DNA from 2 places in the Pseudoalteromonas sp. S3260 genome. Region 1 is predicted to be linked to the other one. Evidence: riboswitches for the same ligand, from Rfam matches in the RefSeq annotation. Region 1 holds a riboswitch; the other holds the start of a gene.
The links. A riboswitch is a leader RNA that binds a small molecule or an ion and turns the genes downstream of it on or off. The one in region 1 is predicted to bind lysine.
Positions count from the first base shown of each region.

Region 2: another riboswitch for lysine. It lies ahead of lysC (lysine-sensitive aspartokinase 3); the one in region 1 lies ahead of dapA (4-hydroxy-tetrahydrodipicolinate synthase).

Region 1 covers NZ_PNCV01000038.1:7,346-11,774, forward strand. Annotated here, with positions in the region: gene CWC14_RS07365 (protein adenylyltransferase SelO) at 1-537, opposite strand, end outside; gene CWC14_RS07370 (DNA-3-methyladenine glycosylase I) at 546-1,244, opposite strand; lysine riboswitch at 1,432-1,611, shown strand; gene dapA (4-hydroxy-tetrahydrodipicolinate synthase) at 1,739-2,623, shown strand; gene CWC14_RS07380 (2,3,4,5-tetrahydropyridine-2,6-dicarboxylate N-succinyltransferase) at 2,639-3,379, shown strand; gene CWC14_RS07385 (PLP-dependent decarboxylase) at 3,379-4,429, shown strand, end outside.
Region 2 covers NZ_PNCV01000115.1:8,572-13,000, forward strand. Annotated here, with positions in the region: gene CWC14_RS15690 (MksB family condensin complex protein) at 1-521, opposite strand, end outside; gene nhaD (sodium:proton antiporter NhaD) at 718-1,965, shown strand; lysine riboswitch at 2,064-2,236, shown strand; gene lysC (lysine-sensitive aspartokinase 3) at 2,312-3,703, shown strand; gene CWC14_RS15705 (4'-phosphopantetheinyl transferase family protein) at 3,680-4,429, opposite strand, start outside.

The DNA of each region.
Region 1 (4,429 bases):
ATATTGAAACGAGCCCACCCGAATATGACTACTCGCGAGTCGCGTTACAATAGCGCCAGGTTGAGGCGGGTTACGATAAACAGTTTCACCACTACCAACCACGGCTAAACAACGCGTAGTAGGAATGCCAAGCGCATGCATTGCTTCGCTCATTACATACTCACGAATAGCAGGACCTAATGCACAGCGCCCATCTCCACCACGCGAGAATGGCGTAGCGCCAGCGCCTTTTAATTGCAAATCCCAAAGCTGGTTTTTATCATCACTGATCGCGCCAAGTAAATGCGCTCGGCCGTCTCCTAAGCGTGGAGAAAAATGACCAAACTGATGACCCGAATACCCTAATGCAACTGCAGAAACTGCTTGAGGTTCATTTCCACTGAATATATTTGCTCGAGAATCAGCATTTACTTGTATATTAAATTGTTCGGCTAAGGGCTCATTCCATAACAATAACTGTGGTGCTGTCACCTTGGCTGGATGATCGCTAATAGCAAACCCCTCACCAATATCGGTATACCTTGGCACTAATTTCATGTTTAATCCTATTGTTTTTGGCTGATACCTACGCGATTGTCGCCTACACCATAAGCGACAATTAAGCTTAGCTCTTGCATGCTTAAGCCGCTTTGCTGCTGCAGTTCATTAAAGAATGCCTGCGCCGCACTTAGTGACTTTTTAGTTTGTAATCCGCCATCTATAATTCTATGGGCACGCAAATAGCTTTCTACATCTCTTGAAAGTAAAAAAGTATCTTTCCCCAAGGCACGCAGTGCATAAGGACCAGTATTACCACCCAGCCTTGCACCATGTTTTTTTAAATACGCCCACAAACCAATAATATCTTCACTTGGCCAGTTAGCAATAAACTGACTAAAACTGCCGTGCTGCTCTGCAACTTCATGGATCATATACGCATTATCAGTAATGGTTTTTACTTTTTTATAATTGCGCACAATTCGTTCGTCACTGGCTTTTTGTTCTAACATGTCTGGTGGCATCATCAATAGCTTTTCAACACTAAAGTCCCAAAAAACCTCTCTAAATCCGGCCCACTTACTGTTGATCACCGACCAATAAAAGCCACTTTGAAAAACCTTCCGAGTAAATTCTTCTAGCCAATCATCATCACTTAATGTGACGAGTTGCTTTGTTGATAAAGGTTTTGCGAGTAACAATTTAAGCATTTTTTCAGAGCCCTTTCGCTCCACTGCACGCTTATAAATATCGCTAAATTTTTCCATCTACTTAATACCTTACTTCGACCATGAAACTAGTTTACGAGAAAAGCAGCCAATACGTAACCGTTGCTATTATCGATGAACTATTCTGTATTTAGTCACTTGACACCTAGACGGCTAAAGTGGTTTAATCGCCACACTTACCCTATTACATTGTATTTGCTGATTGATTTTTCAATAGCAAGTGCAAAGGGCTGGAAGAGGTGCGTTATTCAGGTAGCGTATGTTAGGAGCGCAAACTCCATTGAGCATACGTGAGGGGAATTAACGCCGAGAGGTAACACTTTTTTGTGAAAGATTACTTCGGGCGACTAGGTTGAATCCTAGCGACTGTCACCAATAACATATTTGGTGGAGAGCTTCTGGTCTTAGTATAATAAGGCCGTGCGCCCTATTATTTAAGCCCATTCGCTCTTCGAATTATAAATACATTCAAAGAGTCAGGCACCCTAAATACCCGCCAATAACTCGACGAATGCCCTATAAGTTCGTGAGAGATGATCAACAACTTCAATATTAACAATTTCCATTTATGGACTGCGCTGATCACCCCATTTGATCAAAATGGCCTAGTTGATTACGCAACCTTAGACACCTTGGTGGCCGAACAAGAAGCCGCTAACAACGGCATTTTATTACTTGGTAGCACTGGCGAAGGGTTAGCCCTGACCCTAAAAGAGCAGCAAGCCATCGTAGAGCATGTCTGCCAATTAAAACCGAGTGTCCCCCTTATGGTTGCGGTAGGCGGTAGTAACTTAAAGCAACAGCTTGAATGGGTTAATTACTGCAACCAGCTGCCTATCCATGGTTTTTTACTCGGCTCGCCTTTGTATGCCAAACCCGGTGCAGTGGGGCAAACGCATTGGTTTGAAAGCCTGCTCAATGCCAGTTCTCATCCTTGTATGCTTTATAACGTACCAGGACGTAGTGCGGTTAGCATTCCCATTACAACCATTGAAAACCTCAAACAACATAAAAATTTATGGGCACTCAAAGAAGCCAGTGGCTGTATTTCTCAATTTGAAGCCTATCGACAAGCAGCACCTGAACTAGCCATTTTTAGTGGTGACGATGCCCTCATGCCTTATTTTGCCCAAGCAGGTGCAAAAGGTTTAGTGTCGGTTGCAGCCAATGCATGGCCAGTGCAAACCCATGAGTTTGTAAAGCGCAGTTTAAGCGGCCAACACCCTAATCTTTTTGTCCAGTGGTCTAGCGCCATCAATAGCTTATTTTCAGTAGCAAACCCTATCCCAGTCAAAGTGTTAATGCATTTACAAGGGCGTATTAGCAGTCCGCATTTACGTCCACCTTTAACACACCTTGAGCTGACACACACAGATGACATTTCATCGGCAAACAACACCATTTTATCTTGGCATTAAATACAGGTTTTTATAATGAGCTGGTTAGAACTATTAAATAATTTAGAAACGGGCGCAGTTCGCGCAGCAACACAAGACGAAAACGGCCAATGGCACGCTAACGTAGAAGTAAAGCAAGGCATTTTAGAGGCATTTAAAAACGGCACTAACATGGAGTTTCCTGGTGGCTTTGTAGATAAACATAATCTAGCGCCGCAATGCTTTGAAGCCACAGCAGGCGTTCGCATGGTGCCAGGTGGTTCAAGTGTGCGCCGTGGTGCACATGTTGCCAAAGGCACTATTATTATGCCACCTGCGTACGTAAATATTGGCGCCTTTATTGACGAGGGGACTATGGTAGATAGCCACGCATTGGTTGGCTCATGTGCGCAAGTGGGTAAAAATGTTCATTTGAGCGCCGCGGTACAATTAGGCGGGGTACTTGAGCCCATTGGCGCAAGCCCTGTGGTCATAGAAGACGATGCATTCATTGGTGCAGGCTGTGTGATTGTTGAAGGCGTGGTAGTTAAAAAAGGCGCGGTACTTGCTCCAGGTGTTCGCTTATCTGCAACCATCCCTGTTTATGACTGCGTTAATGAGCGTCAGCTTGATAAAGGCGAAGCAATCCCTGAATACGCGATTGTGATCCCGGGTTCTCGCCCTGCGTCAAACGACTGGGCCCGTGCTCAAGGCTTGAGTATGTCGTGTGCCTTAATTGTTAAATACCGGGACGAGCAAAGTGACGCGTCATTATTGCTTGAAGAGGTTTTACGTTAATGACCTTTTTGAGCACGCCCGTTAAAAGCGCTATTGATAAGCTAGCAAGCCAACTTGATACGCCCTTTTTTGTTTATGATCTTGATTCATTGAACACACATTTAACGCGTTTAGTAGCACAAACCGAGGTAAAACTTTGGTATGCGGTTAAAGCGAACCCGTTATCTAGCGTGATCCAACGCTTAGATAGCGCTGGTTTTAACTTTGATGTCGCCAGTAAAGGCGAGCTTGAGCAAGTACTTGCCCAAGGAATTAACAGCGAGCGCGTGCTCAACACGGGCCCTGCTAAAAGCCCAAAACAAATTAAACATTTTATTGCACGTGGCGTACGCACCTTTGTGGCAGAAAGTCTTAATCAGGTGCGTTGGTTAAACGAACAAGCGACTGCCCAGCAGTGTCAGTTACAGGTTTTGCTGCGTGTTCAATTACGCTGGCCCGAGGGTGATAAAAACCCACTAGGTGGCGACAGCCTTACCCCATTTGGGCTTGGCTACGATGAATGGCAATCGCTAAATACTAAAGACTACACAGCATTGAGCTTTGATGGCCTACATATTTTTCAGTGGGGTAACATGCTCAGCAGCGACAAACTTGCAGATCTGTGGTCGCAAATGATTGCACCACTTACAGTCCTTGCTAATAACTTAAATATAAACCTGAATATTTTAGATTTAGGTGGTGGTTTAGGTATTCCTTACACCCTTAATGACCCGACTTTAAGCTGGGATGCATTAATAGCAGCCCTTGCAAAGATTAAACGCGATGCGGATGTTAAAGAGCTGTGGATGGAACTAGGTCGCTATGCTGTAGGCGAATGCGGCCACTACGCCACACCGGTGGTTGAGCGCAAATTAAACTACGGCCAACAGCAGGTAATTATGAGCGGCGGTATTAATCACTTATTGCGCCCTGCGGTTACTAATCAAGACTTTCCTGCGCGTTTATTACGTGATTCAAACGCAGCAAACCAAGCAATGAGCCTATACGGACCTTTATGTACAGCGCTGGATTGCTTAGGGGAGCACCAATTACCGAGCGATTTAAATGAAC
Region 2 (4,429 bases), on a different contig from region 1:
TCTATGACGGCTTTGTAGCGCTTTTGCAGCGATTGCACCGCGTTATTTGATTTGGCTTGCTCAACAATATTTAAAATGGCGTTTTCGTTGTGTAAAAACAGCTTAATTATTTTACGAACCCGATCATCCATAATGCGGCTAAAGCGGCGTAAATCATCAAAATCTTCCATTTCACCGGCATTAGACAGCCGATTACCTAAGCGAGCTAAATCATCAACCAATACGCTTATTTCTTGTGCTAAGCCTAAATGTTCTTCTTGAAGTAAAAAGGTAGCAAAGTCCGCAATGGCACGGTTAATTTCTAGTTGTGACGATTTAGCCAAGGGAATAATGATTTCTTGATTTAATAACCGATTGGTTTCTTTATAAATACGCTCATTATTCCATGTCGGTTGCTTTTGTTTTATGGCATTTTGTAAATCTTTAATACTAAAGTCGGCCATTTTAAAGCGTTTAAATAATAGCTCTAATACACCCCAATGCTCAGTGAGGGTATTAAGTAGCTTTTTAGCTGGGATCATAAGGCGTTACAACATCCTAGTATTCGTTATTTTATATTTCTTGAACTTATATGGTATTCGTTTTTGCGACGATTTAATAATAGTTTTTACACTCGCTTAGTGATAGTATCCGCGCCGAATATAGGCACATAGAGTGTGTACCTCTATTTTTTACATGGTTTCAATTTTTACTTAAACCCGAAGGTTGTTTAATATCATGGTTTCCTCGATTATCCTGACGCTGATAGCGATTGCATTCTTGCTTATCGTTATTGAGGATGTGATTCACGTAAACAAAGCCAAAACGACATTATTTTTTGGTACACTTTGTTGGATTATCTCCTTTATTTTTCCTCTTAATGGGCAAAGCCCTGAAACGATTCAAACCCTCCTTGACCACAATATTTTAGAAATTGCTTCCTTATGGCTGTTTTTAATGGCCGCAATGACCTTTGTTGCCTATTTAAACTCCAAAGGACTTATCGAAAATGTTGTGAACCGGATAATGCCATCCAGCATTAGTGAACGAAAGCTAATGTTTTTGGTAGGGTGTTTTGCGTTTTTATTTTCATCTATTTCCGACAACGTTACGGCCACGCTAATATCACTGGCAGTGATTATGTCATTAAAACTTGAAGCCAAAAAGTTAGTTAAGTACGCCACGCTTATTGTATTTGCTGTAAACTCCGGTGGTGTATCACTTATCACGGGTGATGTAACCACACTTATGATTTTCCTTGATGGTAAAGTAACAATTAGCAATTTATTACTGTTAATTGTGCCTGCGTTACTAAGTGTATTATTACTCGCTACTTTGTTATCAATTGGCATGAATAAGCAGTTAGAGTTTAAAAAGACTAAATTCAAACGTATTGAAAAAACCGACATAACCATTGCGGTTATTTTCTTCACTACGGTTATTGCTACGCTTACATTGAGTGTTTTATACAGTGTACCGCCTCTGCTTACTTTTTTATTGGGTTTATCTATTATGTTTTTAGTCGCGCAATTTTTAATGCGCAAAAAAGATATCAATAAAGATATGATCGACTTTATACGTGACATAGAGTACGACACCTTACTGTTTTTCGTAGGTGTGTTATTACTTGTTGGCGCATTAAAAGAAGTGGGCGTGCTAAGCCAATTTACAAACCTGTATACAGTGATGGCGCCAGAGTACGCTAACTACTTAATGGGTATTTTATCGGCCGGTGTTGATAACGTGCCACTAACGGCTGCGTTACTAAAAGCCGACATTGTAATGAGTCAACAGCATTGGTTGTCGTTTACGTATGCAACCGGTGTGGGTGGTTCAATGCTGATCATTGGTTCGGCGGCTGGTATTATTGCTATGAGTAAGGTTAAAGAACTTACGTTTGCAAGTTACCTTCGTTTGTCGTTGTATTTGTTAGTGTGTTACACCTTTGGTTATGCTGGTTCTTACTTTATGGGTAGTTTTATTTGATTTTATAATAAAACGACTTGACAGCTAGACGTCTAAACGATAACTTTCAAAGCCGCACTCTTAGTGCGGTTTTGTTTTATTAGCCACAGGTTAATAATACATTCAGAAGAGGTGCGATACTTAGGTACTTAATGTGAGGCAACGACAGCCTGCGACCATTAAGGAGGGAAGTACTCGCCGAGGAAAATAATGGGTCGTTACCATTGTTTTTCGGTTTATGGGGCTGAATCCTCAAAACTGTCACCAATTTAGGTGGAGAGCTTCTGGCAGTAGATTTTTCTTATCTTTATTTCCTGCCAAGTTCTTCTTGTTTTATTGCGGTTTGGATGCCGCGAAAGGAGACGAAATGACTACCCAATCAGTGCCACAAAGTTCACAGTGCACAAAATCAGATTACATTGTTGCCAAATTTGGTGGCACCAGCGTTGCTAACTTTGAGGCCATGAGCCGTTGTAGCGAAATTATCGTAAACGATAAAAATGTACGTATTGTTGCAGTAAGCGCAAGTGCCGGAGTGACTAATCATTTAGTGGAGCTTAGCAAAGCGGGTATTGAAGCCGCTAAGCGCCAACAGCATATTGATGGTGTCCTTGCGATTCAGCAGGCTATTTTAAATGATCTGTCGTTAGATGAGGATTTAGCCATTGGGTTTAATCAAACGCTAGATGCATTTCAAACGTTGGCGGCACAAACACTCAATACTGAGCAGCAGTTCGATGAGCTACTTAGCTTTGGCGAGCGTTTATCGTCGTACTTATTTACCCAAGTACTAAGATTAAAGGGTTTAAATGCCACTCGTTTTGATGTGCGCCAGGTGCTTAAAACCGATAGCCAATTTGGTAAAGCAACACCAAATGTGGCCGCCACAGCGCAAGCCGCTAAAACACATTTAATTCCGCTGCTTGATGATAGCGTTATTGTGACCCAAGGGTTTATTGGTAGCGATGCAAACAATTTAACGACCACGCTCGGTAGAGGCGGCTCAGATTATAGCGCTGCACTGCTTGCTGAGGCTATTAACGCTAAAAGTGTGCATATTTGGACTGACGTAGTGGGTATTTTTAGCACCGATCCTCGTTTGTGTGTAAAAGCCACTCCTATTGCGCGTTTAAGTTTTGATGAAGCAGCAGAAATGGCGACCTTTGGCGCTAAAGTATTGCATCCGGCGACTATTTTACCTGCTAGTCGCAGCCATATTAATGTGTTTGTTGGCTCAAGCACAGAGCCAGAACTTGGCGGTACGTGGATTGAACGTGAAAAATCGCAACTACCTGGTATTCGTGCGGTAACACAACGTAAAAATCAAATATTATTAACCCTTAAAAGCCCAGAAATGTTATTAGCCAGTGGCTTTTTAGCACGTATCTTTACTATTTTAAGTGAATGTAATATTTCGGTAGACTTGGTTACCACCTCTGAAATTAGTGTAGCAATTACCCTTGATAATGCGCCTAATGCATCACGCCCAGAGCTAGATCAAGAGTGCTTAGATAAACTCGCTGAGTTTTGCCATGTATCGGTTGAAAACAATTTAACGCTGGTAGCGTTAATTGGCTCTGAAATTGTTTTGCGCCAACATGAAATGAATTTAATGAAAGTATTAAGTGACTTTAATATTCGACTTATTTGCCATGGTGCGAGTAAACACAACCTGTGCTTTTTAGTTGAGCAAAGTGAATCTGATGCTGTGGTTCAAGCTATTCATAGTCGATTACTAGAAAGTGATTGCGCTGCGTAAATCGTTAATAGTTATTATTGAGCACCGCCAGTCGGTGCTTTTTTTTGCCACAACGCTAATATCAAACATGTCGTTATGTGCTCCAACTACGGTATTGCTACAAGCTGTAAGCTGAGTGTTATTAAGTTCGTTAAACACATTAGGGCTTAATAATTGAGCAATGGGGCGGCTGGTGGCTTTAGCCAGCGCTTCTTTTAATGTCCAAATCCTAAAAAAATGATGTGCTTGAGTTGTTATGTTATCTGTATTGGTTATTAAACTCACTTCGGCTGGGTGGTAAAAGTGTTTAGCGAGTTTATTAAAAGGGCGCTTTAAACTAATTTTTTCAATATCAAAGCCAAATTGAGTTGATGCTACATTTAACGCTGCACCTACAAAACCATGAGAATGAGAAATACAGCAACTGATCACGCCTGTTGTATTTTTAATATGTAATTCTAATTTACTGTTATCGGGGTTAAATTCAGAACTAATATCACACAGCTTTAATGATGCATAAGAAGAACAAGCGGTTTTTACTAGGTATTTAAGCACTAAACGTGTGGCTAAATATTCTTGTTTAGCCTGTGGATTTTTACGCCGATTAATAACATTGAGCTCAAAAGGGCTTAAATAGTGGGGTAAATCAAATTCACCCACATTGAGGGTGTTTGCGTTAAGCAACGCAATGCAATGGCTGTTATTTGCTAAAGCGAGCGTGGCTTTTAGCTGGTTTTCAAAGTAAGT